2 regions of the Paenibacillus xanthanilyticus genome follow, and region 2 is predicted to be linked to the other one. Evidence: predicted binding sites of a transcription regulator. Region 2 holds the regulator's gene; the other holds the start of a gene.
What was found. Region 2 encodes Rex, which represses fermentation and respiration genes when NADH is low (regulators of the CRP and FNR family bind a similar motif). Its sites were predicted from a motif close to TTGTGAAATATTTCACAA; they were not measured.

Region 1: ACFSKT_RS05600 (DoxX family membrane protein) is a predicted target of Rex. The motif match lies at 5,673-5,690, and genes of this name have one in related genera.

What each region holds. Positions count from the first base shown of each region.
Region 1 covers NZ_JBHUHA010000001.1:1,360,237-1,375,192, forward strand. Annotated here, with positions in the region: gene hpf (ribosome hibernation-promoting factor, HPF/YfiA family) at 1-422, opposite strand, end outside; gene ACFSKT_RS05580 (Crp/Fnr family transcriptional regulator) at 548-1,261, opposite strand; gene ACFSKT_RS05585 (uroporphyrinogen-III synthase) at 1,306-2,127, opposite strand; gene ACFSKT_RS05590 (nitrite reductase (NAD(P)H) small subunit) at 2,150-2,467, opposite strand; gene nirB (nitrite reductase large subunit NirB) at 2,497-4,926, opposite strand; gene ACFSKT_RS05600 (DoxX family membrane protein) at 5,094-5,651, opposite strand; partial or broken gene ACFSKT_RS05605 (right-handed parallel beta-helix repeat-containing protein) at 5,945-7,114, opposite strand; partial or broken gene ACFSKT_RS05610 (LamG-like jellyroll fold domain-containing protein) at 7,214-7,819, opposite strand; gene ACFSKT_RS05615 (carbohydrate ABC transporter permease) at 8,011-8,859, opposite strand; gene ACFSKT_RS05620 (carbohydrate ABC transporter permease) at 8,861-9,787, opposite strand; gene ACFSKT_RS05625 (ABC transporter substrate-binding protein) at 9,919-11,307, opposite strand; gene ACFSKT_RS05630 (response regulator) at 11,481-13,109, opposite strand; gene ACFSKT_RS05635 (cache domain-containing sensor histidine kinase) at 13,102-14,835, opposite strand.
Region 2 covers NZ_JBHUHA010000001.1:1,957,618-1,972,573, reverse strand. Annotated here, with positions in the region: gene ACFSKT_RS08150 (tetratricopeptide repeat protein) at 1-335, shown strand, start outside; gene dinG (ATP-dependent DNA helicase DinG) at 363-3,230, shown strand; gene ACFSKT_RS08140 (redox-sensing transcriptional repressor Rex) at 3,227-3,886, shown strand; gene ACFSKT_RS08135 (amidohydrolase) at 3,867-5,168, shown strand; gene ACFSKT_RS08130 (cell wall elongation regulator TseB-like domain-containing protein) at 5,168-5,698, shown strand; gene ACFSKT_RS08125 (hypothetical protein) at 6,012-6,548, shown strand; gene ACFSKT_RS08120 (AAA family ATPase) at 6,541-8,055, shown strand; gene ACFSKT_RS08115 (3-hydroxyacyl-CoA dehydrogenase family protein) at 8,368-9,240, shown strand; gene ACFSKT_RS08110 (acetate/propionate family kinase) at 9,237-10,439, shown strand; gene asnS (asparagine--tRNA ligase) at 10,491-11,786, shown strand; gene ACFSKT_RS08100 (DnaD domain protein) at 11,826-12,500, shown strand; gene ACFSKT_RS08095 (ABC transporter substrate-binding protein) at 12,809-13,879, shown strand; gene ACFSKT_RS08090 (thiamine-binding protein) at 13,941-14,243, shown strand; gene ACFSKT_RS08085 (ABC transporter permease) at 14,233-14,956, shown strand, end outside.

The DNA.
Region 1 (14,956 bases), 600 kb from region 2:
TCGACCGGCTTCATCGCGATCCGCTTCACCTTCATGACCGGAAAATCCTCATCCTCCTCCAGAGCGCTCGCAGCCGACCTTGTCTGCTGGAGGTTGTACGCCATCTCGCGGCTTTGCGTTCTTAGCTTGCGGCGCGCCCGTTCCTTATATTTGCGAAGAATGCGCTCTATTTTGTCGGAAGCCTCGTCGAGGGCGGCATACATATCGATATCCTTGACCTCTGCGCGGAAAACCATGCTATGGTAGGGAATCGTCACTTCGACCGCGTGCTCCTGCTTATGCCCTAGCACCGCGAGCGTGACGTGAATGGTGACCGGTTCGTCGAACCAGGCCTGCGCGGTTCCGATTTTGCGTTCCGCGTATTCTTGAAGAGCCGGTGTAATCGTAAGGTGTTTGCCGTGAACGTGTATGGACATCATCATGAAGGCCTCCTTAGCGTTGCAAGCTCTCTTGCATGGCTTCATTATAGCCCCGCTTTCCGGCCGCTCGCTGTGACGATACTCACAACGAATTTTAGGAAGGTACTTCCACCTCCCATGTCCATGAATCACATCCGGCAGATCTCTTTCGGGCAATTGTCGCAGTGGCAAATTTCGCGCAAATATTCCAGATCATGGACGACGTAATACCCATTCGCGTAGTCGATGACGCCCTTCTTTCTTAGCTCGCTCAGCATCCGATTGACGCTCTCGCGAGTCGCCCCGATCATGTCCGCCATCTCTGTATTGCTAATTTTGAGGTTGATTTCGATTTTCCCCTCATCCGTCTTGCCATAGGAATTGCACAGACGAATCAGAAGCGAACACAAGGCGCCGGTTTTGCCGAATAGCATCAAATCGCGAAACTTCGTTTGGGTGAGACGGTGCATAAGCCCCATCCATCGCATCCATTCCAAGGCGAAATCCCCGTCCTGCCAGACAAGCACCTCCACGTCCTTGCGCTGGAGGGTGCCGATCGACGCGTTCTCGGTCACTTCGGCGCTGAAGCCATGGACCCCATCCTGAAAGGGATCAACCTGACCGAGCAGGTCGCCTGCCTGGTGAAGGTATAACGTTAGCGTTCTGCCGACGTCCGAAGACTTGGTCGTTCTGACCTGCCCTTGGAATAGGTAATAAAGTTTATCGGCTATCTCGCCTTCCCTGAACAGATAGGAGCCCTTCTCAGCTTTGCTTATGTACATGATGCCCCTTAGCTTCTCGAAATTCTCCACCGAGAGCGTTCGTAATAACCCGCCGCCGGCTTCCTCCGTCTTCGATTCCATGGATGGCCTCCTTCAGAAGGATGTGCAAGCCTACGTTTCCTGCGCTAGCCGCTTACGTTGTGCTTATCGAAATACCGGGCGATCTCGACGAGCATGCCGCCCGCTCGTTCCACGTCGGGCACGATTACCCGGCGAACGCCTTCCTCCTCGAGTCCCGTTGCGGTTACCTTCCCGACGGCGACGGCCAGCACGTTCTCGTCGAACTGTCGAATTATCTCTTCTTTCGCGCCGAGTTCCTTCACGTAATCGAACAAGTAAGCGATCTGCGCCCGCGTCGTGAAACATACGGCGTCCACTTCGCCGGCCCGGATTTCGCGCACAGCCTCGGCCAACACCTCCGGCTCCGGCGGCTGATAATGATAGGGCAGCGACAGCGTGAGCTCGGCGACCCCGCGCTTGCGGACAAAGTCCGCCAGCTCGGAATGAGATTGTCCGTGAAGTTGAATCCACACCCGTTTCCCGTTCAAATCGATCTGCTCGAGCTTACTGGCCACGCTGCGAAGCGAGCCGTCGTCGGCGATGATCTCCGGCTGAACGCCCAGATTCTTGAGGAATGCGAATGTGCGATATCCGCGGCTGGCGACGCGAGCGCCTCTCAGCAATGTCGTGAAGTCCGCCAGCAATCCGAGCGCTTCCGCGCGCTCGCGGAAATAGGCGAAGCCGATGCCGGTCGTGAAAACGAGCCAGTCCGCGCCAGTCGCGATCAGACGCCGAAGATCTTCGTCGACCGTGGCCTCATCCGCATAGGTCAAGCCCTGCAGCGGCCGCACGACGGGAATGCCGCCTTGCTTTCGGATGAGGTCGGACATTTCGTCGATTTTTTGCGAGCCCGCGATGACGATTTTTTTCCCGTTTAATGTAACCATGACGCACCTCCTTTTCTTTCGGTTATGGCTGCGGCCAACCGACGTACACTTCGCCGTCGCGAATATCCACCGGGTAACTTCGCACCTGACCTTCGTCTGGCGGAAGCACGCGGCCGTCCGCCAGCCCGATCTTCCAATCGCAGATCGGATCGAACAGCACCTCGCCCGAGACGATTCCTTCCACGATCGTGCCGCCTCTCGGTCCTGGGCTGCGGTTCTCCAGCGCGAACAGCTTGCCCTCCGTCGTCCGAAACACCGCGATTTCCTGCTCGCTCATCCGAACGACCCGCCCGATCCGCATCGGGAACTGATCCAGCGAGCCGACATGATAATACTCCATCCGTGTATCGCTCCTATCCTCATCCTCGTTTATTCCTGACGGACCGGCACCTTGATCTCCTCGAACAACTGCTCCTTCAGCTTGCGGTTGTCCAGGATATCCCGCCACGGCTCCTTCACCTGCTGAAGAGACAACTCGATCCTGCCGTTCAGCTCGCTCCGCTTCTCCGCGTTGTCCACCACAATCGCGACCACGTGATCGAGCCCTACCCGTTCCAGCCAATCGCTCGTGCGCTCCAGATAGTTGGCCGTTTCCCGGTAGTGCTGGATGAACGCCCCCACGATATCCATGACTTCGTCGTCGGTCTTCACCTTGCACAGCAAGTCGGCTAGACGGGCCTTGATGCCGCCATTCCCGCCGACATAAATTTCCCATGCGCCTTCGTTGCCGACGATCCCGAGGTCCTTCGTCGCGGATTCCGCGCAGTTGCGCGGGCAGCCGTTGACGGCCATTTTGAATTTCGCCGGCATGTCCAGCCGCTCGAACTTCTTCTCCAGCCGTACGCCCATATCGATGGAGTCCTTCGTGCCGAAGCGGCAAAATTGCGAGCCGACGCAGGTTTTGACCGTGCGCAGCGCCTTGGCGTAAGCATAACCCGACGGCATGCCCAGCTCTTCCCACACCTTCGGCACATCCTCGCGCTTGATGCCCAGGAGATCGAGTCGCTGCCCGCCCGTCACCTTCACGAGCTTGACGTTGTATTTCACGGCCACGTCCGCGATGAGCCTAAGATCCTCCGGCGTCGTGACCCCGCCGTACATTCTCGGAATGACGCCGAAGGTGCCATCCTTCTGAATGTTGGCGTGCATGCGTTCATTGACGAAGCGCGCGTCTCGCTCGTCCACATGCTCCGAAGGCCAGATCATGCCCAAATAGTAGTTCAGCGCCGGCCGGCACTTCGAGCAGCCTTCTTCGTTCTCCCAGCCGAGCGCGTATCGGACTTCCTTCGAGGTAATCAGACCCTTTTCTTTGATATTGCGGACGACCTCGTCTTTGCTGAGCGTCGTGCAGGCGCAGATACCTTCCTTCTTCGCTGCGGCCGAATCATACTTGTCGCCCAGGACGTGCTTCAAGATTTGCTCGACGACCGGCCGGCAGCCGCCGCACGAGCGGGACGCGCCGGTGGACATCTTGATCTCCTCCACCGTCGTGAATTCCTGCTCCTGGATCACGTCCACGATCCGCTTCTTGGTCACGCCGTTGCAGCCGCATACGATTTCTTCGTCCGCGATATCCGCGACCGAGTTGCCGGAATCGGACTCGGCCGTGCCCATAAGCGCCCCATGGATCGCGTCCGTCATGACCGTGCCGGTCCGTATCCATTGCTGCAGACGCGTCGATTCTTTGCCGTCGCCGATCAGCACGCCGCCCACGATCCGGCCGCCCCGCAGCAGGATCTTCTTGTAGATGCGCCGCCACTCGTCATGCATGCGCACGATCGCCAGATCCGGCGCGTCCGTGAACTCGCCGGCCGAGAAGACGTCGATACCCGAGATCTTCAGCTGCGTGGAGACGACGGTGCCTTCGTACGGCTTCGTCTCGGCGCCGCACAGATGCTTGGCGAGCACCCCGCCCTGCTCGAACAGCGGAGCCACCAGACCGTAGCACATTCCCCGGTGTTCGTTGCACTCGCCCACCGCATAGACGTCCGGCGCCGACGTGCGCATGTAATCGTCCACCACGATGCCGCGGTTCACTTCGAGTCCGCTCGCCTTGGCGAGCTCGGCATTAGGCACGATGCCGGCGGCCATCACGACGAATTCCGCGTCCAGCGTCGTTCCGTCGCTGAATTGCAGGCCCGTCACGCGGTCATCGCCCAGGAATGCCGTCGTTTTCTTGCCCATGGCGAATTTCAAGCCCTGACCCTCGAGCTCCGCCTGCAGCATGAGCGATGCGGTCCTATCCAGCTGGCGCTCCATGAGCTCCTCGACCAAGTGGACGACGGTGACGTCCATGCCTAATTTCAGCAGCCCCTTGGCAGCTTCCAAGCCCAGCAGCCCGCCGCCGATGACGGCGGCCTTCCGGTGCACGTTGGCGGCTCGGACCATGCGCTCGCAATCGTCGATGTCGCGGAAGCCCACGATGCCCTCCTTGTCCGCGCCCGGCACCTTTAGCCGGAATGGACGAGAGCCTGTCGCCAATATCAATTTGTCGTAAGCAACCTGCAGTCCGCCCTCGGCCTCCACCTGCTTGTTTGCGAGATCTAACCCCGTTACCTTCACGCCGGTATGCAGCTCGATCCCGTTATCGCCGTACCACTGCCAGTCGTTCAGAATAATATCCTCGATCGCTTTGCTTTTCTCGAGCACGTAAGAGAGCTGGATGCGGTTGTAATTCGGGTAAGGCTCCGCTCCGATGATGGTGATGCTGTATTTGTTCGGAGCAAGCTTGAGAATGTTTTCCACCGTATTGATGCCCGCCATGCCGTTGCCGACCACGACCAAACGTTCGCGTTCCACTCGACGTTCCTCCTCGTGTTGCCATTTGGAAATTAGTATTCGATGCCTTGCAGCGATTCATACTTCATTCCGGCTGTTCGGGGAAGTCTCGCATAACGAAAGAACCCTCGCACCCACCTGGTCAAGGCGGAGGCGAAGGTTCTATTAGCCATCAAGGTTTTCTTGGGTCAATGAGCCGTATGCGTCGGCGTACCCGGGAGCGCGTCCTCTTGCTCGTCGCCGCGCTTGTTGCCTTTGCCAAAACGCGTCGCGATCTTGCGAAGGAACGGCAGAAGGTAGTAGTCGATACCGAAGCGGCCGCCGTTCGTGCCGGCGATCATCACGATGCCGCCGAGAAGAATGAGCCATGGGTTCGTGCTGACGGTGCCGGCGAACAGGAACATGAAGTTCATCATCAGGCCGAAGAATGCCGCCACGGCGGTAAGTCCGCCCAAGATAAGACCCAAGCCGACAAGCGTCTCACCAAGCGGAATCGCGATGTTGATGAGCTTGACGTTCGGCAGCGCGAAATTCTCGAGGAAATTCGTGAAGGTCGGATAGATAAGTTCGTTCGTCGCGCGATCCACGACCGGTTTGGCGATCGCGCCCTGCAGGAAACCGCCTGCGTCGAAACCGTCCTTCAATTTATCAATACCGTGAGTCAGCCATTCGTAACCGAGATAAAGGCGAAGCAGGACAAGAAACCCGGCGGCATATACATTCTCGCGAAGAAATTTCATCAACATGATGGATACATCTCCTTGGTTTTGTGAATAAATTCACAATATAGTTTGGAAGCTGCTCATTCGCGGCGTTTTCCGCATCGCCATGAGCCGCGCGGCGCTTGTTGCTGTCTTCCATGGCTTTATTATAGGCGCGCATCGCGCGCAAAGATGTGATCCTTTTCACACCGCTAACGATTTTTTCGCGCATACACGTAGGAAGGCCTTTCAGGCCTTCATTTCGTCGATCCGTTTCCTGATGTAAAAGAGGACGCGGCGGAATCCCGCGCGTCCTCTTCGTCGATAACCGTCTCCCCTTACCTTGCCCCGATGTTCGTGCCGCTTGGCGTTCCCGCGCCCTTCAAATCACTGTTGTCCGCAAGCTTCAGGAAGTTGCCCAGATTCGGCGAGCCGTCCGCATTACGCGTGACCGTCGGCGTCAAGCTGACGAAATCGGCCGCGCTTGCCGCAAGCCCCTTCGCGTTCACGCTTGCGTTGTTCTTCCACCAGACGTTCGTGCCGCTAACGTCGGTGCCGCTCGTCTTGTCGCTCGATCCGCCGTCGAAGGACAAGTTGTTCGTGAACTGATGGGTGCCCGCATCGAACGCGAAATTGCTCTGCCCGTTGTCCCAGGAGGTGTTGTTCGTCATTCTGATGGAGCCCGGGTTGCTGTTATACGTAAAGCCATGCTTCTTGTTCTGATAGGCGATGCTGTTCACGACGATATGGTCAACCGGGATCTGCTCGCCGCCGAGCTTGAAGCCGTTGCCGTCGCTGTTGGTCGTCGATGTGCCGTCCGACGTCTGCCCGTTATGGTGCGCGATGCTATTGCGGATCGTGACGGCGCCGATCGGGCCCGTATCGGTCTTCGCATACAGATCCCAGCCGTCGTCGACGTTATACGCCGCGATGCAGCCTTCGAATACGTTGCCCGGTCCCACCGTCAGCTTCGCCGCGAACCCGTCCGCGTCCTCGCCGTTGTCCGGATCGTAATTGTCGTGTGAATAACTGTTGATGACCTGATTGTACTGCGGCCATTCGCTGTTGGCCGCGGTCGATGCGTAACGGCCCAGCTGAATGCCCGTATCGCGGTTGTGATGCGCCTCCACGTTGCGGATGATGTTATAATTGCCCCCGATGAAAATGCCGTTGTCGCCGGCCCCTTTCACCTCGATCCGTTCCACGTTCCAATAATGGCCGAACAGCTGCAGCCCGCGGTTCGCGGAGCCGAACGACTGACCCGAGAAGTCGAGCACCGGCTTCTCGCTGCCGTAAGCGACGATCTTCTTCGGGCTGCTTGCCGTTCCGTCGTTGCCGCGCGCGATCGTGATTGTCGAAGCGTAGTTGTACGTACCGCCTCGCATATAGATCGTTTTGCCGGCCGCGATGCGCGTCAGCGCGGATTCCAGCGTAGTCGGGCTATCCAGCGTGCCGGCATTGCTTGCGCTGCCGGTTGGCGCGACGAACAGATCGCCGGCTGCCGGAGTCGGCGGATTTCCTGGGTCCGTACCGGGATCGGTGCCCGGGTCGGTACCCGGATCCGTGCCGGGATCGGTCGTGCCGCCGCCCGTCGTGACGGTCACGTCATCGAATTTGGACGCCGTCTTGACCGCGAGCAATCCGACGCCGCCTGCCGTCAAGGCGGTATCCGTGGCAGTCAGCTCCTTCACGCCGTTGACGTACATCGTAATGGTCGATCCGACCATTTCTAATTTCACGGCATACCACGTTCCGGTCGACAAGGCATAGGTTTTGGTCGCGAGCGTCGTCGAGGAGCCGCCTACCTTCTTGCGAATCTCCAGCTTGCCTCCGCTGCTGTTATATAACGATGCGGCGTAATAATTATTCCCATCCTTATACCGGCCGGCGACATACGTGCGGTTCGTGCCGTTGAAATTGTCGACCTTCACTTTGGCCTCCACGGCGTAATCGGTCCACGAAGCGCTGCCTGCCGACGTACGGCCTTCGCTCGTGCCGGTCTGGGCGTACACGTAGTTGCCGCCGTCGGACACGACGGACCAGCTGCCCGTCGACGCGGTCCAGCCCGCGGCGTTGCCGTCGTTGAAATTATCGGCCAGCGGCGTCTCCGCGGCGGCGGTGCCATAGATGACGAACGGGACGGCCAGCGCCATGCACATCGTGACCACCGTGCCTTTGAAGGTTTTCGCTTGAATCGGATTACGTCTATTCATCGTTACCCTTTCCTCCTTTGAATGTTCGGTCTATCGGGCTGCAAGTGTAAGCTGCGGATAACCACCTCCCTTCAAAAGACGCGAGTTCGTGGCACGGTGCGGCAACGATCGATTGATGCGGCGACGGCGATCGATTGACGCGGCGGCGATCAGCTTCAGGCAAGCTCCGAGGCTACCACCCTTTTGTCCGATCAGCCCTTCAAGCCGCTCGTGCTAATCCCTTCGACGATATACCGCTGGAATAGGAAGAAGACGACGAATACCGGAACGACGCTCAGCGTCGACATGGCGAACAGCGCGCTCCAATTCGTGATCGAGTCGGGGTCGGAGAACATTTTCAACCCCAGCGACACCGGATACAACTGCGGCTTGTTCAAGTACAGCAGCGGTCCCATGAAGTCGTCCCACCGCCAGTAGAAGGAGAAAATGGCGCACGTCATCATCGCCGGCACGATCAGCGGCACGATAATGCGCGAGAAAATGGCGAACTTGCCGCAGCCGTCGATCTTGGCCGCTTCATCCATCTCGTGCGGCAGCGTGCGGATGAACTGCATGATGAGGAAGATGAAGAACGGCGTGCCGAAGAAGGTCGGCAGAATGAGCGGCCAATACGTATCGATCCAGCCGAACCAGTTGAACATGACGTATTGCGGCACCATGATGATCTCGAACGGCAGCATCATCGTCAGCATCATGCAGACGAACCATAGCTTCTTCCAGCGGAAGCGGATACGGGCGAACCCGTACGCGATGAGCGCGGAAGAGGCGACGCTGCCGAAGGTGGACAACAGCGTGATGATCGTCGAGTTCAAGAAGAAGGTCGCGAACGTCACGCCGCCGAACCCCTTCCAGCCCTCCGCATAGCTGGAGAAGTCGAGCCGATTCGGGAGGAGCGAATGGGCCGTTGTGAAGATCGTGGCGTTATCCTTGAAGGAGCCGGCGACCATCCACAGCAGCGGATAGAGCATCATGAACGTCAGCGCGAGCAGGAGCAGCTGCTCGGCCGCCAGCTTGATGACCGCCTTTCGCCGAAGATTCATATTACCGCTCTCCTTCCGATTCGTAGTGCACCCAGTGCGAGGAGCTCTTGAAGATGAGCGCCGTGAACAGCCCGATGACGAGCAGCAGCAGCCAGGCCATCGCCGACGCATACCCCATATCGAAGAAGGTGAAGGCGCGCTGGAACATATACAGCACGTACAGCAGCGTCGAGTTGAGCGGCCGGCCGTCCTCGAAGATGATATAGCTCGGCGTGAACGCCATGAACCCTTGGATCGTCTGCATGACGACGTTGAACAGAATGATCGGCGTCAGCAGCGGAATCGTAATGTTGATGAACCGTCTCCAAGCGCCGGCGCCGTCTACTTCGGCCGCTTCGTAATAGGAGGCCGGAATGTTCTTGAGCCCCGCGAGGAAAATGAGCATCGAAGAGCCGAACTGCCAGCCATACAGCAAAATGAGCGTCCAGATCGCGTACGACGGATCGCCGAGCCACGACACGGTCGGCAGCCCGAGCTTCGCCAAGATCGAGTTAAGCGCGCCTTCGTTGCCGAACAGCTGCCGCCACATGACCGATACCGCGACGCTGCCGCCGATGACGGAAGGCAGGTACAGCAGTGTCCGATACACGCCCTTCATCACGACGAGCCTCGCCAGCAGCAGGGCGATCGCCAGCGCGAAGACGAGCCGGAACGGCACCGCCGTGAAGACGTAGAACAGGGTCACCTTCACCGACTGCACGAACTTCATATCGTCCATGAGCATCCGCTCGTAATTGTCCAAGCCAATCCAGCGCGGCGTGCCGAGCATGTCGTAGTTCGTGAACGACAGGTACAGCGACATCGCCACCGGGAATACCGTCAGCGCGAAAAATCCGATCAAAAACGGCAGGATGAACAGATAACCGGTCAGATTATCGTTTTCCTTCCCTTTCTTTGCTTTGCTCTTCGCCGCCCCGAGAAGCGGCATGGAAGCCTCTTGTTTCATGTCATTCCCGCCTTCCTTCAGCCGCAAGAAGGAGCAGGCCGGCTCCGCCGTCGGACGCGCCCGCGCGTCGTCCGTCATGGCTCCGGCCTCTCCCTAGCGCTCGTCGCTCTCGATTATTCCGCGCCGCGCGCGATGATCTCTTCCGCCCGCTTGCGGAATTCGGCCGCCGCTTCCTCCGGCTTCAGCTGCTTATACATGACCTGCTCGTTGACTTCCTCCATCGCCTTCGAGATTTCGGAGGCGCCGGCCGGATAGACGCTGTCGATCGGGCTGCTGTTCGCGCCGATCATATCGATGTAGTCGAAGATCATTTTGTTCGTTTCGTCCAGGTCCGCCGCCAGCGCCTCGCGAATATCGGAGGTAATCGGCACGCCGCGCTCGCCCTTCATGATTTTGTTCGCTTCCGCGTCGTTGATGAAGAAGTTGATGAACTTCGCCGCTTCCTCCTGATGCTTCGACTGCTTGCTGATCGAGAAGAACAGCGACGGCTTCAAGTACATCCCTTTGTTAATATCCGGTCCCGGCAGCGGCGCCAGCTTCAGCGTCCGATTCGCCGCCTTCGTCAGCGCGACGACCTGGTTCGACCAGCGGAAGTCGAACGGCGCTTTCCCGTGGACGATCAGCTGGTCCTCGATCGCCTCGTGCTGCATGATCACGTCCATCGACGGGTACGTCTTCTTCTCCTGCTGCTCCAGCGTCATCGCCAAGTATTCGGTCAGCAGCTTGTCGTCGAAGCCCAGCCCCTTGCCGTCCGCGCTGTACATCGTCTGTCCGTGCTGGCGGGCGTAATATTCGAAAATATTCGTGATCTCAAGCCCTTGCGTGCCGTAGTTGCCGGACTTGGCGTGCACCGCTTCGGCCGCCTTCTTCCAGTCGTCCCACGTCCAATTCAGATCCGGCGGGGCAACGCCGGCATCCTGCAGCATTTTCTCATCATAGATGACCGTCAGCGCGTTCATCCCGAGCGGGATGCCGAGCAGTTGGTTGTTCGCGACGCCCGACGCCATGATGCCCTCGTTCGCTTTGCTGACGTCGATCGTGCCGTTCTCGGTGAACGGCTTCATGTCGAGCAGCACGTCCTTGCTCGCGTATTGCGTCAGGTACTCGCCGAAGTTCATTTGCAGTACGTCCGGCATGTTGTTGCCCGCGACCATGGCGGCCAGCTTCTCCCAATACCCGTCGAAGCTCGTGAATTCCGTCTCGATTTTCACGTGCGGATTTTTCGATTCGTAGAGCTTCACCACTTCGTTCGTCAAGTCGTGACGGGTTTGCGACCCCCACCACATGAGGCGAAGCGTGACGTCCTCCCCGCCGCCTTCGGCCTTGGCCGTCTCCGTCTTCGTCTGGTTCGCGCTCCCGCTTGTCTCCGCCGGCGCCGCGTTCTTATTGGTATTGGCGTTGTTCGTCCCCGCGCCGTTGTTGCTCCCGTCGCTGCAAGCCGACAGCGAGAATGTCAGCAGCACCGCCGCGGCAAGCGTCATGAACGTCGAGCGTGTTCTCATGGTATCGATAGACCTCCTTGGGCTTATCTCGTTTTGGCTTCCTCTTTATGGTAGCGCATACAACGCCGGGCGAAAATGAAACGAAACGGTCTTCTACGTTAAAAAAACCGATATCCGCAGAGGACATGCACCCGCGGTATCGGCTGACCGACGTTCATTATGGCGACTTTCGTTCATTTTTCCGGCATCATGATCAGCTGCTTCTTGTACTCCGACGGCGTCAAGCCCGTATGCTTCTTGAACACTTGGCTGAAATATTGCGGATTGCCGCGAAACCCGACCTGGGCGGCGATGTCCAAGATTTTGACGGACTCGGCGCGGGCGATCAGCCGCATCGCCTCCTCCATGCGCACGCGGATCATGTAGAGCGAGAATTTCTCGCCGGTCTCCTTGCGGAACAGCTTCCCGAGATAATCCACGTTCAAGTAAAAGATGTCATGCGCCAGCTTCGAGAGCGTCAGCGACTCGTCGTCCAGATGCTCCTCCACGTAACGAATGACCTGGGCGATAACCTTGGACTGCGTCTGCACGTTCGCTTCGTAATTGCGCTCCGCCGCCTCAACGGCCGCCTGAAGCAAGTAGTCCTCGGTCTGATCGAGCGTGTCGAACGCGTCGTCCCGAAGCAGGTACGCCTCGAGCCCGCGCATCGGCCTCGGCCGCGCGGCCGAGCTGCCTTCGGACCCGGCCGACCACGATGACTTGGCGCGTCCCTTCTCCCGCAGCAGCACCAGGTACAGCTCCAGCACGCACGATTTGACGAGCCCGACGTCCAGCTTGCTCGCCTTCAGACGGGCGATCGTCTCGCGGACGAATTCGCGCGCACGCTCCGTGTTCCCGCTTCGCACCGCGTTGGCGAACGCTTCCGTGTCGACCTCCAGCTCCATCGGAAGCGCTTCGGCCGGATGGAGAATGTCTTCCGACGTAATAATGCTCCCTTCGCCCAAATAGAACCGATGCGACAAGCAAGCCTGCGTCTCCCGGTACAGCATCCGCAGCTGCGTGATCGAACCCGGATGGCTGACGGCGATCGTCAAGTCCAGCCGGAAGTATTGCCCGTAGATCCGCTTGACCCGCTCCAGCAGCGCGAGCCATTCGGGCAGCTCCCCCTCCTCGACGAGCAGGACGAGCCGCTCGCCGATCGTCGTGTTCAGCAGCACGTGCCGGCCGGATTCCCGCACGAGCTCCTCGGCTATGTTGTGCAGCGCGAAGAGATGCTCGAACTCGCAGCTGCCTTCGATCTCGAACAGGAGCAGCCGGACCGACCGGTCTTCGATGTCGAGGCCGAGCAACCCGCTATAATAGTCCCAATCCCGCTCGCTATAGGTCTTGTTCATGAGGCATTCCTTCAGAAATTGCTCCTTGATCTGCGGCAGCACCCGCGCGAGCTGCTCCATCGTCGACGCCTTGAACGACTCCTGCCGCTCCCGCTCGCGCAGCTCTTCCACCGCTTCGTCCAGCACGCCCGCGATTTCGTCCTCCGAGCAAGGCTTGAGCAAATAGTGGCGCACGCCCAGCTTCATCGCCGTCTGGGCGGAGGCGAACTCCTCGTGCCCGGAGAGGACGATAAAATGCATGCGCGGATAGCGCTCCTTCGCCCACTGAATAAGCTCGATACCGCCCAGCTCGGGCATCCGGATATCGGTGATGACGATGTCCGGCGGCTGCGACTCGATTAGCCGGACCGCTTCCTTGCCGTTCACCGCTTTGCCCGCCAGGCGCGTGCCGTGCTTGTCCCACTCCACCACATTGGCGATGCCTTCGAGAATAATCCGCTCGTCGTCCACGAGCAGCACGTTATACATGGTCTGCCTCCCATCTGTACGGCACGCGGATGCGCACCGTCGTCCCCGCTTCGGCGCCGGGTTCGATCTCGACGCCGTACTCCTCCCCGAACATCAGCCGAATTCGCTCGCGTATATTGCTCAGACCGATCCCCGTTCCCTTCGACACGACGCGCCCTTCCCTTATGGCCGCAAGCGTCGCCTCGTCAATACCGGGACCATTGTCCGTCACGCATATGGTGATATGCGACTCGCCGGCAATGAACGCAAGCGCGATATCGCAAGGCGCGGACATCGCCTCCAGCGCGTGCTGGATCGCGTTCTCGATGACCGGCTGCACGGTCAGCTTCGGAATGTAGCAGCCGGCCAGCTGCTCGTCGCCTTCGATGTGCAGCCGCAGCCGGTCGCCGAACCGGATCTGCTGAATCGTCGCATAATTGCGGACGATCCGCATCTCCTCTTCGATCGTGATCAGCGGCTCCTTGCGGCTGATGATGCCCCGCAGCAGACGGCCAAGCGCCGTGACCATCGCCGAGATGTCGGGCTGACGGTTCGCTTTGGCCATCCAGTTGATCGACTCTAGCGTGTTGTACAGAAAATGAGGATTGATCTGCGCCTGCAGCGCCTTGTACTCCGATTCGTTGATCGCCAGCTGCTTGGCGTAATTCTCGCGAATGAGCGCGTTGATCGTCTCCAGCATGAGGCGAAAATGACGGTGGATTTGTCCCGTCTCGTCCATGTTCAGGTTGTCGCCTTGGAACAGATCGGCCGAGTCGATGTTCCCTTTCTGAACCAGCTTCATCTTGGCGGTCAGCTGCTCCAGGGGCTTGGAGATCGCGCGTCCGGCCACCCTGGCGAAGTAGAGCGCGAGCATGAACAGCAGCGCATAGAGGCCGAACAGACCGTATTTGATCATCTTGGATTGCAGGAACACGCTCCCGTACGGCAGAACGTTGTAGTAGGTAAAGGATTGGTACTTCGAGATCAGATGGGTGATGAAATACGTATCGCCGTTCAGCTTGGAGATCGTGTAGCCCTGCCGCTCGCGAAGCGGCAAATGGGCCAGCTGCTCGGCCGGGCCGGAGCCGCTGGCCAGCACGACGCGACCCGCGTGCTCCATGACGAAGAACCGGCCTTCGGCGAGCTCGAGCGACTGCCCCGCCAACCGCTTCATGTCGACGAAGACGACCATGACGCCGAGATTCTTCAAGCTCAGGCCGCTCATCCGGCGGATCTGCCGGGCGGCGATCAGCACGTTGGGCTCTTCAGCCGCCAGCCAGACGACCGAGCCGCCCGCCTCCATTGCCTTGCGCTCGTATGCTGCCGTGTCCAAGCGATAACGCGATGTAATGGCAGCCTGACTCTCGCCGCCGGAAGCATCGTTTACCTGGATCGCCGCGATGGCGCGCTGATGCTGGGCGAGCTCGACGAGTCGGTCCATCAGCTTGTCCTTCATTTTGAAATAATCGTATTCGTTCATCGTGCCGGATACGCTCGACAGCTGCGACTGGATCGTCCGGTCGCTGAGGATGTCGAACGTCAAATCCTCGATCTCCCTCAGCTTGCCGTCGACCGCGCCCGAGGACAAATTGAGCACCTGCGCGGCCTCGGCGTACACCTTATCCTCGTAGATGCGGGTCGCGAAATGAACGGCCACCATGCTGAGTCCCGACACGAGCGTCATAATGACGGCCGTGATGAGGAAAATTTTGTTCTTGATCAACTGGTTGTTGTAATACGCGCGCACCTGCAAGACGGACAGCTCCTCCTTTGGCCGATGCTTGTTTCCCGACCCATTCGACGTCGTCCTCTCTTTTTCCTGTGGAAGCGCTATCTTTTCCAACTTTGGCCCTAGTCTCTCATTTGAT
Region 2 (14,956 bases):
CTGACCACTTCGAGCAAGCGGTGCAAGCAGCCCCGGAGAACAACATGGCGCGTCTGTTTCTTGCGATGACGCATATGCATCTTCAGCAATGGCAGGAGGCGCAGCGGCATTTTCAACTGCTCGTCGAGCTGACCGATCACCCCAAGTGGCAGGCGCTCGGATATAACGCGCTTGGCTGTATTCAAGCGGTACGAATGAATTTGGAGCAGGCGGAACGTTATTTCTTGAAGGCGCACGAGACTGACCCGGCTTTTACCGACCCTTTATCGAACTTGAAATCATGTCAGAAGCAAGACGGGCACTTATCTCTTTATTTCGGTAGCGGGCAGCTTTAGTTTGCGGAGAGGATCGAGTAGCGGAAGATGAACTATGCGGTTTTGGATCTTGAGACGACCGGCCATGGGGCCGGCGATGAAATTATACAAGTCGGGCTGGTGCTGCTTGACGAGGAGATGCAGACGATTCGGTCGTACAGCAGCTTCGTCAAGCCGACCATACCGATTCCAGCCTTTATTACGCAGCTTACGGGCATCGATGATGAGATGGTAGTCGATGCGAAACCGATTGACGAAGTGCTGCTCGAAGTGATCCCGCTGCTGGACGATGCGGTTCTGGTCGCCCACAACGTTGGTTTCGACGCCGGCTTCTTGAACCAGGCGTTGGATCGAAGCGGATATATGACTTTCGATGGACGGAGATTGGATACGATCGATCTGCTTCGCATCCTATACCCGACGCTCACCTCGTATCAGCTGGGCTCGGTCACGGAGCATTTCGGAATCGTACACGATCAGCATCACAGGGCTGATAGCGACGCAATGGCAACCGCCGAACTGTTCGCGGAATGCTACCGCAAGCTGGAGCGATTGCCGCTGTTGACGCTGCAGCGCATTGCATCGCTGCTGGGAGACGCCATCGACGATACCGGTTGGTTCGTGAACGAGATTGCGATACGCAAAGAGACGATGTCCACCGTGGATTCGGATGCCTATCAATATTTCAGGCAATTCGCAATGCAAGCGGGCGATTGGACGGAAGAACAATCGCCCCGCGAAGGCGAGGATATTCCGGTCGCGGATTGGACGTTCGACCAATTTTTAAGCGGACTCAAAGAGAATATCAAGGCGCTCATTCCCGGCTACGAGGAACGAGAACCTCAAAATATAATGTTCGAAGAGGTGCTGGCCGCGCTTGAACAGAACCGGCACCTGCTTATTGAAGCGGGCACAGGAACGGGCAAATCGCTCGGCTACCTGATTCCCGCTCTGTTTTATGGTATCCAGCAGGATAAAAAGATAGTCGTCAGCACGCATACGATTAACCTGCAGGAACAATTGCGTCAACGGGACTTGCCTTTATTGCAGCAGGTGATGCCCGCTCCGTTCCGGGCAGCGATATTTAAAGGACGGGGCAACTACTTGTGTCTTCGCAAATTCGAAGGCAAGGTGAATATGCACGATTTTGCTTCCCCGACCGAAGACCGCATTACGGCTTCGCAAATGGTCGTGTGGCTGTCGGAGACCGGACATGGTGACCAAGAGGAACTGAATTTCGGCAACAAAGGGTCGGAATTCTGGGGAACGGTCGCCAGTGACGCCGATTCCTGCCTCAATCGAAGCTGTCCTTGGTTTAAGCGTTGTTATTATCATCGCGCGAAACAGGAAGCGAATTTGGCGGACGTCGTCATTACGAATCATTCGATGCTGTTCACCGACATCCGCGCAGACCACCGGCTCCTTCCCGGTTATGAGCATTTAATCGTGGACGAGGCGCACCATCTCGAGGAAGTGGCAGGCAAGCATCTGGGCACCCAAATTTCGTATTTGTCCGTGCAGCATCCGCTTGTCCGATTAGCCAAGGACGCGCGCAACGGGCAACTGGTCAGCCTCATTCACAAGCTTGCGGGAGAACCCTCTGACAAATCGCTTGCGTGGCGGGAGAAGATCGACGAGATTTTGCCGGATTTCGGCGATTTGCGGGACGATTGGGACCAATTATTCGAGCTGCTGTACGCAATGATGGGCAGCGGCCAATCCGATTCAGCAGAGACGGGACAGCTGGTGCTCCGCTTGCGCCATGGCAATTTGCCGAAAGGCTGGGGCGACGCGCAAATCGTGGAGGAAAGCATTCACGGGCATTTGAGCAAAATCGTGCGAACGCTGGATAAAGTGTTCGGTGAAATCAAAGACGAAGTCGACGACTCGGCGATCGTCGCGATGGTGACGGACTTGAGCGGGACGGTCAAGGATTTGACACGGGCACGCGACGAGCTTCGCACCTTCATGAAAGCCGACAAGGCTGATATGGTGTATTGGCTGGAGGGAAACACGAATTTCAGGGCAAAATCCATCCATCTTTATGCCGTGCCGGCCGATGTCAGCGAGCAGCTGCGCACCCACTTCTTCGACGCCAAGAAAAGCGTCGTGCTTACATCGGCGACGCTATCGGTGCAGAAGTCGTTCCAATATGCGGCGGAACAGCTCGGGCTCGGCGAAGACGAGAAGAATGGCCGACTGAAGACGGTTCAACTTCCGTCTCCGTTCAACTACAGAGAACAGGCGCTCGTTGTCATCCCGCGCAATTTGCCTGTATTGAAGGGGGCGGCAGGCGATCCTCACTTTAACGAGCTGCTGATCAAGTCGCTTGCGGATACGGCGGTCGAGACGAAAGGACGGATGCTCGTGCTGTTCACTTCGTACCGGATGCTGAAGCAGGTATACGATCCGTTGAAGGAACTGCTTGCAGCAAGCGGCATTCAGCTGATTGGGCAAGGCATCGACAGCGGCAACCGGAGCAAGCTTACCAAGCGGTTTCAACAGCAGGCCAAATCCGTACTGCTGGGCACGAGCAGCTTCTGGGAAGGCGTCGATATCCCCGGCGATGCGCTGACGTGCCTCGCGATCGTCCGACTTCCGTTCCAGCCGCCGAATCATCCGCTCATCGAAGCGAAATCCGAAATGCTGCAGCAGCAGAAGCAGAATCCGTTCATGAAATTGTCGGTGCCGCAAGCCGTTATCAAGTTTAAGCAGGGCTTCGGCCGGCTCGTCCGCACCTCGAAGGACAAAGGAATCGTGCTCATCTATGATACGCGCGTAATCGATACCTACTATGGCAAATACTTTCTTTATTCGCTGCCGGGTCCGAAAATCGAGACGATGCATTTGGATCAAATCGTGCCGCGCATCCGCGATTGGCTATCCACCAAAGCAGGAGAGGAGGTCCGCACATGACTAAGACGTTCAAAATTTCCGAAGCCGTCGTTCGCCGGCTGCCGGTCTATCTTCAAGTGCTCGGCGATTTGCACAAGCGCGATATTCAAACCGTCTCTTCCCAGGAGCTTGGTAACAAACTGGACTTGAATCCGGCGCAAATTCGTAAGGATTTGGCCTATTTCGGAGAATTCGGACGCAAAGGCATCGGCTATGACGTTTCGTATTTGATCGAGAAAATCAGGCAAATTTTGAAGTTGGATCAGCCGCTGAGCGTCGGGTTGGTCGGCGCTGGTAATTTAGGCCGCGCGTTGTGCAATTATAATACGTATTTGAAGGATAATATGAAAATAACGGCGGTATTCGACGCGCATGCGCCGATCGTCGGCACGAAAATCAACAGCTTGACCGTACTGCCCATGGATAGTCTGATCGAGAAAGTGAAAGAACTGAACATCCGAATCGGGATTATTACGGTCCCTGCATTCGAAGCGCAGAACGTGGCCGATCGATTCGTGGCGGCAGGCGTCGAAGGGATATTGAACTTCGCGCCTGTCATCCTGCGCGTACCCGAACACGTTCGCATTCACTACGCGGATTTTACCCGGGATCTGCTCAGTTTGGCGTACTATTTGGAGAAAGAAGGAGAGACCGAGAATGAACCGGTTGTGGATTGAGAACGGCACGTTCGTCACGATGGACGATAATCAGCCTTGGGTGAAAGGTCATATGGTCGTGGAGAACGACCGCATTACATACATAGGTGAGGCAGCGCCAACGCCGATTCCCGAAGGGGCGGAACGCATCAACGGCCAAGGTCTGGTTTTCATGCCGGGACTGATCAATACGCATGCGCATTCGGCCATGTCGCTGCTGCGGGGGTATTCGGACGACGAAGCGCTGCAGGTGTGGCTGCAGGATAAAATGTGGCCGATGGAAGGCAAGTTCAACGACGAAGACGCGCATTGGGGGAATGCCCTGGCCGTGATCGAAATGCTGAAGTCCGGCACGACGACGTTCGTGGACATGTACGACCGGATGCCGATTTTGGCCAAAGTCGTGGAGCAGTCGGGGATGCGCGGCGTGCTGACGCGCGGTGTGATCGGCCTCTGCTCGCCGGCGGAGCAAACCGCGAAGCTCGAAGAAGCGAAGCAGTTCGCCAAAGAGTGGAACGGTCAAGCAAACGGACGGATTCGGACGATGCTTTCGCCGCATGCGCCTTACACGTGTCCGCCGGATTACATTGAACGTATTGTAGCCGCGGCGCATGAGCTGGATGTGCCGCTTCATACCCACATGTCCGAATCCGCGGCAGAAGTGCAGCAGAACGTCAACGATTACGGTACCCGTCCGGTGGAGCATCTAGATAAGCTGGGCTTCTTCTCGCGGCCGTCGCTCGTGGCGCATGCCGTGCATCTGAACGACGACGAGATTGCGCTGCTGGCCGAACGCCGTGTGGCGATTTCCCACAACCCGGCGTCGAACCTGAAGCTGGCGAGCGGCATCGCGCGCGTGCCGGAGCTGCTGAAGGCCGGTGTGACCGTGTCGCTTGGCACCGATAGCGCGGCGAGCAATAACAACTTGGATCTGTTCGACGAGATCCGCATCGCGGCGCTGATCCATAAAGGCGTATCCGGCGATCCAACGGCGATTCCGGCCATGGAAGCGCTGCGGATGGGCACGGTCTATGGCGCCCGGGCGATCTGGCAAGCGGATGAGATCGGCGCGCTGAAAGCCGGCATGAAAGCCGATTTTATTGCCATTAATACGGAACAACCGCATTTTTACCCGCAGACGGAAATCGTCTCGCATCTCGTGTACAGCGGCTCCGGCCGCGACGTGCAGCATGTCTGGGTCGATGGCCGCCAGGTCGTGAAATCTGGCGTGTGCACGCTGCTCGACGAGCAGAAAATTATGGCCGAGGCACAACGCGCGTTTGAAGGGTTGCTGGCCCGTTAATGCGGACCGTACGACGCAAACGTCTTCCGTTTTGGACGCCGGTGCGAATTGCGTTATTCTCAGCGGTCGTCGCGGTGACGCTGCTGATCGGCCTTAACGCTTATTACATGCACGTTCAAGGCCCGCGGTGGAAGGAAGAGAACCAAGCGAAGTGGCAAGCCAAACAGATGGCCGGTCTTGTCTCGACAAAGGATGCCTACAAGTACGTGTGGGATACGACGGCTTGGGTTGTCGAAGGGAAGGACGCGGATGGGGACGATGCCGTCGTCTGGTTGACCGGGGAGAAGCTGGACCAGTTTATCGTGCGTAAGAAGAGGGACAGCGTCATCAGAGCCCAACTGAAGGAGCAGTTTTTCCAAGGGAAGCCGGATGCGGAGCTGAAGCAAATGCAGCTCGGGATGCTGGAAGGCCAGCCGGTGTGGGAGTTGTTCTACGCGCGGGATCAATCCGGCGAGCTGATGTATTATTATGATTTTTACCGGTACAACGATGGCGGTTATATCATCACCTATAACTTGCCGAAACAATAATCACGGACGTAAGCCGCTGCAGACGCAGCGGCTTTTTTTGGCATACTCAAGGGCATACTCGGCGTGGAACATCGTGCCGTGGAACATTTTGATTCATGAATAATCGAGCGGAATGCGATAAACTAAAGTTCAGGTTGAGAGGATGCGGACAGAGCAGTGACGATAGAGCGGATGTGAAGGCTGCCAGCACTGCCAGCACTTACACGCACGCTCGGTCCATGACGTGTGTTATACTTTTTGATACGGATTAGATATTTCTATCGGATTAGAAGGAATTATATAGACCGAATCTGCGAGAGGGGGCTTTTCAGCCATGAGAATAAAAGTCGTACCAACATTGATGACCGCCGTGTTATCCGCATCCTTGCTTGTCGGGGGATGGTATGCCTACCGTAACGTGGCGACGGTCCAGCCTTTGGAGCAGATCGTGAAAGAAGTGCCGGGCGTAACCGCAGCTACGCCGATCGTCGACCGCGAGAACGTGACGGTCCAGCTAACACTGACGCCGGAGGCTAACATTCGAAAGGTGTATGACACGATCGCGGAGAAAGGCAATTCGGTAATCGGCGATCGGACGCTTGAACTTCGAATCGAGAACAAGCAAGCGGACGAGAAATTGAACGATATTTGGTCGGCAACGCTTTTCGATATCGCGCAGGCGATGGAGAACCGGCAATATGCGCAAATTCCGGCGGCCATGATCGCGATCGAGCAAGAATATAAAGGCGTCACCGCGACGTCGGAGATGGATGATAAGAATGTTTACATTACGTTGAAGGAAGGCGAGGCGGTCAAGCACGTGATCTTACCTCGTACGCCGAATCAAATGGGGGTATGGCCGAATGCGTAATTATTCGAAGGAAATCGCGATTGGTTTTATTCCGGTCCTGATTATCTTCCTTCAGTTCGTCGCGCAAATTAACATTATGCCGCTCGTGCTGTCCGCCGCGATCTTGACGGGCGTCATCTATGTGGCGCGTTCGCGCGGCAACCTGGCCGCCATCGGCGGCGACAAGAGAACGAAGGTGCGTCCGACCACGCCGCTATCCTTCGAGGAGATCGGCGGGCAGGAGCGCGCGAAGCAGGAACTGATTGAAGCGCTCGATTTTCTGGTCCATGAGGAGCAGATTGCGAAGATGGGCATTCGTCCCTTGAAGGGGATCCTATTGACGGGCCCTCCGGGAACGGGTAAGACGCTGCTCGCCAAAGCGGCGGCTCATTATACGGACTCCATTTACGTTGCCGCCTCGGGCGCGGAGTTCGTCGAGATGTACGTCGGCGTCGGCGCGAGCCGTATCCGCGACCTCTTCAAGGAAGCGCGTCAGAAGGCGATCAAAGCAAACAAGACTAGCGCGGTCGTCTTTATCGACGAGATCGACGTCATCGGCGGCAAGCGCGACGGCGGTCAACATCGCGAATATGACCAGACGCTGAACCAGCTCCTGACGGAGATGGACGGCATTCATACATCGGAGTCGCCGCGCATTTTGCTTATCGCGGCCACGAACCGGAAGGAAATGCTCGACTCGGCGCTTCTGCGCCCGGGCCGTTTCGACCGCCATATCACCGTCGACCTGCCGGATAAGAAAGGCCGCTCGCATATTTTGAGCATTCATGCGCGAAATAAACCGCTAGCCCAAGAAACGGATTTAGAGAAAGTCGCGGCGGAATCGTTCGGTTTCTCCGGCGCCCAGCTCGAGAGCGTCTTGAACGAAGCCGCGATCTATGCGCTGCGCGAAGAGAGCGACACGATCTCCAACCGGCACCTGTCGATGGCCATTGATAAAGTCATGATGGGCGAGCGCACCGACCGTGAAGCGACGAAGGAAGAGCGCGAGCGCGTCGCGCTCCACGAGCTGGGCCATGCCATTACGGCCGAACTCGTTCGTCCGGGCAGCGTGTCTCAAGTCGCGCTGTCGCCCCGCGGCCAAGCATTAGGCTATGTTCGCCACAATCCGCAGCAGGACCGTTACTTGTATACGCGTGCCTTCTTGGAAGGTCAGATTATGGTGGCGCTTGGCGGCGCCGCCGCGGAAGAGCTGTTCTACGGCGACCGCAGCACCGGCTCGCGCGGCGACTTCGATCAGGCGATGAGCATCGTCCGGTCGATGGTGGAATCCGGCTTGACCGAGATGGGCATCGTCGACAATTCGATGATGACGCCGGATAAGTGGTCGCACGTGAACGCGGCGATTCTCGACGAATTGATGAACCGCGTGAAGCTCATGCTTAACGAGCAGCGCCACGTCTTCCTGCAGTCGCTCGACGTTCTGATCGCGGAAGAGACGATCGATGGAGACCGTTTCCGCTCCTTGCTTGGCAATAGCCCGATCGAACCGACGACTCAATCCGCTTAATTGTTAAGACGCCGTACAGCTGCGCTGTACGGCGTTATTGTTGTTCTGGACGTTTATGATGTGCCAAAATGTCGAATTATCCGCCGAAAAGTCCATTGACGCCGAAAGGTTATGCTTTGACGCTGCCGAGATGGTTTAATGAACAGGTAATATTGCCTAACAATTGCGACTTTGTTCACAATAATGTCTTAAAAGCGCCTCTGGGGAACAACTAGCCCGGGGGATTCAAAACGGCTATAATATAGAGCGGATAGATAGCGGATCATCACTTATACTACAAATATACGATCTGCTGCAATGGAGGATGAAACGTTGAACATACGTAAAGTTGGCGTTATTGGCGCTGGAACGATGGGACAAGGCATCGCAGAAATGCTCGCCTTTAAGGGACTGGATGTGTACGTGACCGAGCAATCGGCTGATCGTCTCTCGCAGGCGATGAGCGCGATCGAGCTCAGCTTGGATAAGCAAATCGAGAAGTGGGCGTTGACGCAAGCCGAGAAGAAGCTTGTGCTGAACCGGATTCATCCGATTCAGAAGCTGTCGGATCTATCGGGCTGCGAGCTGGTCATCGAGACGATCACCGAGGACTTGGACAGCAAAAAAATCGTGTTCGATCAACTCGACCGCCTATGCGGACCGAACGTGATTCTGGCGAGCAATACGTCGACACTCAGCTTAACCGAGCTGGCGGGCGTGACGGCTTATCCGGAACGCGTCATCGGCATGCACTTCGTCTACCCGGTTATGAAGACCGATCTGGTGGAAATCGTACGCGGGCTGAAGACGAGCGATGATACGTTCAACAAAACGAAGGAATTCGTCGAAGACGTCATCCAGAAGAAGGGCGTCATGGTATTCGAGTCGCCGGGCTTCGTGACGACGCGTCTGATCTGTCTGTTCATTAACGAAGCGCTGCATGTGCTCGAAGAAGGCGTCGCCTCCGCAGAGGATATCGACAGCGCCATGCGGATCGGCTACTCGTTCCAGCATGGGCCGTTCGAGATGGCGGACCGCTTCGGCCTGGATTCCGTTCTTGCCGCGCTCGACCGGATGTTCCGCGAATACGGAGAGCTGAAGTACCGCCCTTCGATCGTACTGAAGAAGATGGTGCGCGCCGGACACTTAGGCATCAAGACCGGCATCGGATTTTTCCAATATGATAAGGACGGGGACCGCATATGATCGTATTAGTCATGAACGCTGGCAGCTCGTCGCTCAAGTACCAGCTGTATAATATGAAGAACGAAGCCGTCCTCGCGCAGGGCCGCGTCGAACGGATCGGAATGGATTCCTCCATTGTGACGCATGAGCCGACGGACAAGCCGGAGGTTCGTCAGGTTAGCGAAATTCTGGATCACAATACGGCCGTGCGCAAAGTCATCGAACTCCTGACGCATTCGGAACATGGCGTGCTCAAGGCGATGACCGAGATCAAAGCCGTCGGCCACCGCGTCGTGCATGGCGGAGAGAGCTTCAAACAGTCGACGGTCGTTACGCCGGAAGTGAAGCTCGAAATTCGCAAGCTAATCGATTTGGCGCCGCTTCACAACCCGCCGGCCCTGATGGGCATTCTGGCCGTCGAAGCGAACCTGCCGGGCGTGCCGCAAGCAGTCGTATTCGATACGGCGTTCCACCAATCGATGCCGCAGGAATCGTTCTTGTATCCGATTCCGATGGTGCTCTATCGTCGCCACAAAATCCGCCGCTACGGCTTCCACGGCACGTCGCATGATTATGTCAGCCACAAAGCGGCGGAAGTCATCGGCCAACCGCTCGAGTCGCTCAAGATGGTCACGTGCCACATCGGCAACGGCGCTAGCTGCACTGCGATTCTCAAGGGCAAATCGTTCGACACCAGCATGGGCTTGACGCCGCTCGAAGGACTTATGATGGGTACGCGCAGCGGCGACATGGACCCGGCGATCGTGCCGTTCACGATGAACAAGGAAGACCTGACGCTTAGCGAGGTAAGCTCGATGCTGAATAAGCACAGCGGCCTGCAGGCGATCAGCGGCCTGAGCAGCGACATGCGCGAGATTACCGACGCGATGAAGGAAGGCGACAAGAACGCGAAGCTCGCCTTCGATATGTATACATATCGTCTGCGCAAGTATATCGGCGCTTATGCTGCGGCGATGAACGGCATCGATGCGATCGTGTTTACGGCTGGCGTGGGCGAGAATTCTTCCGTCGTGCGCAAAGCTGTCGTGGACGGCATTACATTCCTCGGCGCGGAGCTCGATGACGCGCGCAACGACGTCCGCTCGAAGGATGCGCGATTCATCTCCGCGGATACCTCCCGCGTGAAGGTGCTTGTCGTGCCAACCAACGAGGAGCTGCTCATCGCGCGCGATACGTATAATCTGGTGAAAAGCAAGTAATACCGATAAAGAAAGATGCATTAGGAACACCAATGGAAGGAAGCGTTGCCCATGAGAACATTGACGACGATTAAACAGATTGGCGGGCATGCGGGTCAGTCCGTCTGGATGGGCGGCTGGATCAACAACAAGCGCTCCAGCGGCAAAATCCAATTTTTGCAGCTGCGCGACGGCACGGGTTACATTCAAGGCGTTATCGTGAAGAGTGAAGTATCCGAAGAAGTGTGGAATACGGCGAAGTCGCTGACGCAGGAATCTTCGGTCTACGTGAAGGGGATCGTGCGCGAAGAGCCGCGGAGCCAATCCGGCTATGAGCTGACGGTAGAGGACATCGAAGTCATCCAATTGACCGAAGAATATCCGATCACGCCGAAGGAACACGGGGTCGATTATTTGATGGACCGCCGCCACCTGTGGCTGCGCACGCCGAAGCAGCGGGCGATCATGGTCATTCGCGCCGAGATCATCCGCGCGATTCAGCGGTTTTTCGACGAGCGTGATTTCACGCTGGTCGATCCGCCGATTCTGACGCCTTCCTCCTGCGAAGGCACGACGAATCTGTTCCACACCAAATATTTCGAAGAAGACGCGTATCTGACGCAAAGCGGTCAGCTCTATATGGAAGCGGCCGCGATGGCGCTTGGCAAAGTGTATTCGTTCGGGCCGACGTTCCGCGCCGAGAAGTCGAAGACGCGCCGTCACCTGATCGAGTTCTGGATGATCGAGCCGGAGATGGCGTTCGTCGATCACGAGGAAAACCTGCGCGTACAGGAGCAGTTCATCAGCTACGTCGTGCAGTCCGTCTTGACGAACTGCCGAAAGGAGCTGGAAGCGATCGGCCGCGACGTGTCCAAGCTGGAGGCGATTCAAGCGCCGTTCCCGCGGATCACGTACGACGATGCGATCAAGTTCTTGAACGAGCAAGGCTTCGATATTCCATGGGGCGAAGATTTCGGCGCGCCGCACGAGACGGCGATCGCCGAGAAGTATGACAAGCCGGTCTTCATTACGCATTATCCGGCGTCGTTCAAGGCGTTCTACATGAAGCCGGACCCGAATCGCCCGGAAGTCGTGCTGTGCGCGGACATGATCGCGCCGGAAGGCTACGGTGAGATCATCGGCGGTTCCCAGCGAATCGACGATCCGGAGCTGCTGGCGGAACGCTTCGCCGAGCATGAATTGTCCGAAGAAGCGTACCAATGGTATCTGGATCTGCGTAAATACGGCTCCGTGCCGCATTCGGGCTTCGGACTTGGCCTTGAGCGCACGGTCGCATGGATTTGCGGTCTGGATCACGTGCGTGAGACGATTCCGTTCCCGCGGATGCTGTATCGTCTGTATCCGTAATCGCCGGCTGGCTAGCGGGCGAAGGAAGAGGGGGAGCGGATGAGTAACGAGATGTGGAAAGCCTACGCCAGGGGAATGGCGTCCGCCATGAACGGCGGCAGCCTCGTCGTGCCGGCCGGGCTGCTCCGCGCTTATCACGGCATCGGCCTGTCCGATACCGAATTTCTGCTGCTGCTTCAGTTAATGTCGTTCCGCCAGCTGGAAGGCATCGACTTTCCGACGCCGGAGCAGCTGGCGGACCGGCTCGGCGTGACGCCGAAGACCGCCCATCAGATGCTAAGCCGACTGATGAAAGAAGGCTTTCTGTCCATCGACGAGCACTTCGATCAACAGACCGGCGTGCAGTCGGAGTGCTATAACTGGGACGGTTGGGTCATCCGCTCGGCCGAATGGCTGTCGGACGGCACGCGCGAGACGATGCAGGCCAGCCGCGCGGAACGGGCGCCGGAGATGAAGGCAACCGATCTGTTCTCGGTCTTCGAACAAGAATTCGGGCGGCCGCTTTCGCCAATGGAATGCGAGACGATCAGCATTTGGATCGATCAGGACCGGTATTCGGACGAGCTGATCCGCTTCGCGCTCAAGGAAGCGGTATTCGCGGGCAAGGTGCATCTGCGCTATATCGACCGCATTTTGTTCGAATGGGGCCGCAACCGGGTGACGAACGCGGAAGAAGCAAGAGCGTACACGCAGAAGTTTCGCGGGCCGCGATAAAAAGGCTGGCAATTTTGTCCTCGTCTGCTATAATAGGCGAAGCGACAACTTTCATATAACAGGGGGAGCTGGATGTTTGGCCGGCTGAGAGGGGATCCCGATACGAATCCCGACCCGTAACCTGATCTGGATAATGCCAGCGTAGGATTGCAACGCCCTTTCGGCCGTCAACAGCCGGAGTATGGGTATTTTCGAAGCAATAATCGAAGCGTCTTCCTGACTGGGAAGGCGCTTTTTCTTGTGCTGGAATTGACAGAAGGGGAGATAAGTCGCAGGCGAGGAGCACGAGAGAGGAGCAGATGACGAAGATGAGCAGGAAGATCAGACAAGGCGCGATAGGGGTAATCATGCTCACGTTGGCGCTGATGGCGCTAGCAGGGTGCGCAACGGAGAATAATAATCAAGCGGGCAACGCCGACACGGGGGCGGCAAGCGGCAATGCGGCGGCGAACGAATCGGCCGGCACGAACGCTGACCAGCCGTTGACGAAGGTGAAGGTCGTCCTCGACTGGACGCCGAACACGAACCACACCGGCTTATACGTGGCGCGAGACAAAGGCTTCTTCCGCGAGCAAGGGCTAGACGTGGAGATTATCCAGCCGACCGAAGCGGGGGCGGACAAAATGATCGCCTCCGGCGCGGCGGAATTCGGCGTCAGCTATCAAGAGGGGATTACGCAGGCGAGGATTCAAGGCGTACCGCTCGTCTCGCTGGCCGCGGTCATCCAGCACAATACGTCCGGCTTCGCGTCCCCGGCGGACAAGGGCATCAAGACCCCGAAGGATTTCGAGGGCAAAACGTATGGCGGCTGGGGCTCGCCGGCCGAGCAGGCGGTCATTGAATCGCTCATGCAAGAGGAGCAGGCGGACGTCTCCAAGGTGAACAACATCAGCATCGGCGACGCGGATTTCTTCACGGCCGTTAAGCGCAATATTGATTTTGCCTGGATCTACTACGCTTGGACGGGTGTTGAGGCGGAGCTGCGCGGCGAGAAGCTGAACATGGTCTATTTGACCGACTATAGCGACAAACTGGATTATTATACGCCGGTGCTCGCGACGAGCGAGAAGATGATCGCGGAGAAGAAGGAGCTTGTGCAGGCGTTCGTTGCAGGCGCGGCGGAGGGCTACCAATACGCGATTGACAATCCGGACGATGCCGCGGAGGTGCTCATCAAGGCAGAGCCGGACTTGAACGCGGAGCTCGTGCGCGCCAGCCAGAAGTGGCTAAGTCCGAAATATCAGGACGACGCGCCGCGTTGGGGCGAGCAGAAGCTGGAAGTATGGCAGAATTACGCGCAGTGGATGTACGACCACAAGCTGCTCGACAAGCAGTTGGAGGCCGAGAAGGCGTTTACGAACGAGTTCCTTCCGCAATAACGAACGAATCCATGCCTAACGATAACGAACTAAGCGACCAAGAAGAAAGGCGGTGCCGACCATGGCCAATGCACTCGTAAGCATTCAAATTTTACCGACGACACCCGGCGGCGAAAGCGTCCTCCCCTATGTAGACCGCGCGATCGACATCATCAAATCGGCCGGCGTGCCGTATCGCGTCGCCCCGCTCGAGACGACGATGGAGGGCGAGCTGACGCAGCTGCTGGACGTCGTACGGCAGATGAACGAAGCGATGACGGAGATGGGCTGCCCGTCGGTCATCTCCCAGATCAAAATCTACTATAACCCGGAGAACGGCGCTTCCATGGGACGTCTTCTCGAGAAGTACCCGGATGGGCAATAGCCGGGGCTTTCGCAACCTTATCCCGCCGGCTGCCTGTCTCCTCGGATTCCTCGCGATCTGGCAGGCGGCGGTATCGCTGTTTGCCATCGAGGCGTGGATTTTGCCTTCGCCGCTGGCGATATTTCAAGAGATGGCGGCGGAATGGCCGAGGCTGATGGGACACGCGGCGGCGACGGTACGACTGACGCTGCTCGGATTTGCGGCCGGTACGGCGGCGGGCCTTGGGCTCGCCGCTTTGCTGCATTTAATTCCAGGCGCCCGCGCGGGACTGTATCCGCTGCTTGTCTTGACGCAGAACGTCCCGGTCATCGTCCTTGGCGACCTGCTCGTCATCTGGTTCGGATTCGGCGTGCTGCCGAAGCTTATCCTGCTCATCCTGGTCTGTTTCTTTCCGGTCAGCGTTTCGATGCTGACGGGACTTCAGCAGGCGGATCCGAAGCTTGTTCACTATATGCGAATGATTGGAGCGGACAAGCGGCAATTGTTCTGGAAGCTGGAGCTGCCGGGCGCGCTCAGCCATTTGTTCTCCGGGCTGAAGATCGCGGCCTCCTATTGCGTCATTGGCGCCATCTACGCGGAAGCGCTCGGTTCGAACGAAGGGCTGGGCTACTACATCCGTCTCTCGTCCAATGGTTGGGAGACGAGCCGCGTGTTCGCGGGCATTCTGATCATCGTCCTGTTCAGCCTGCTCCTGTTTGGCGTCATCGCGCTGA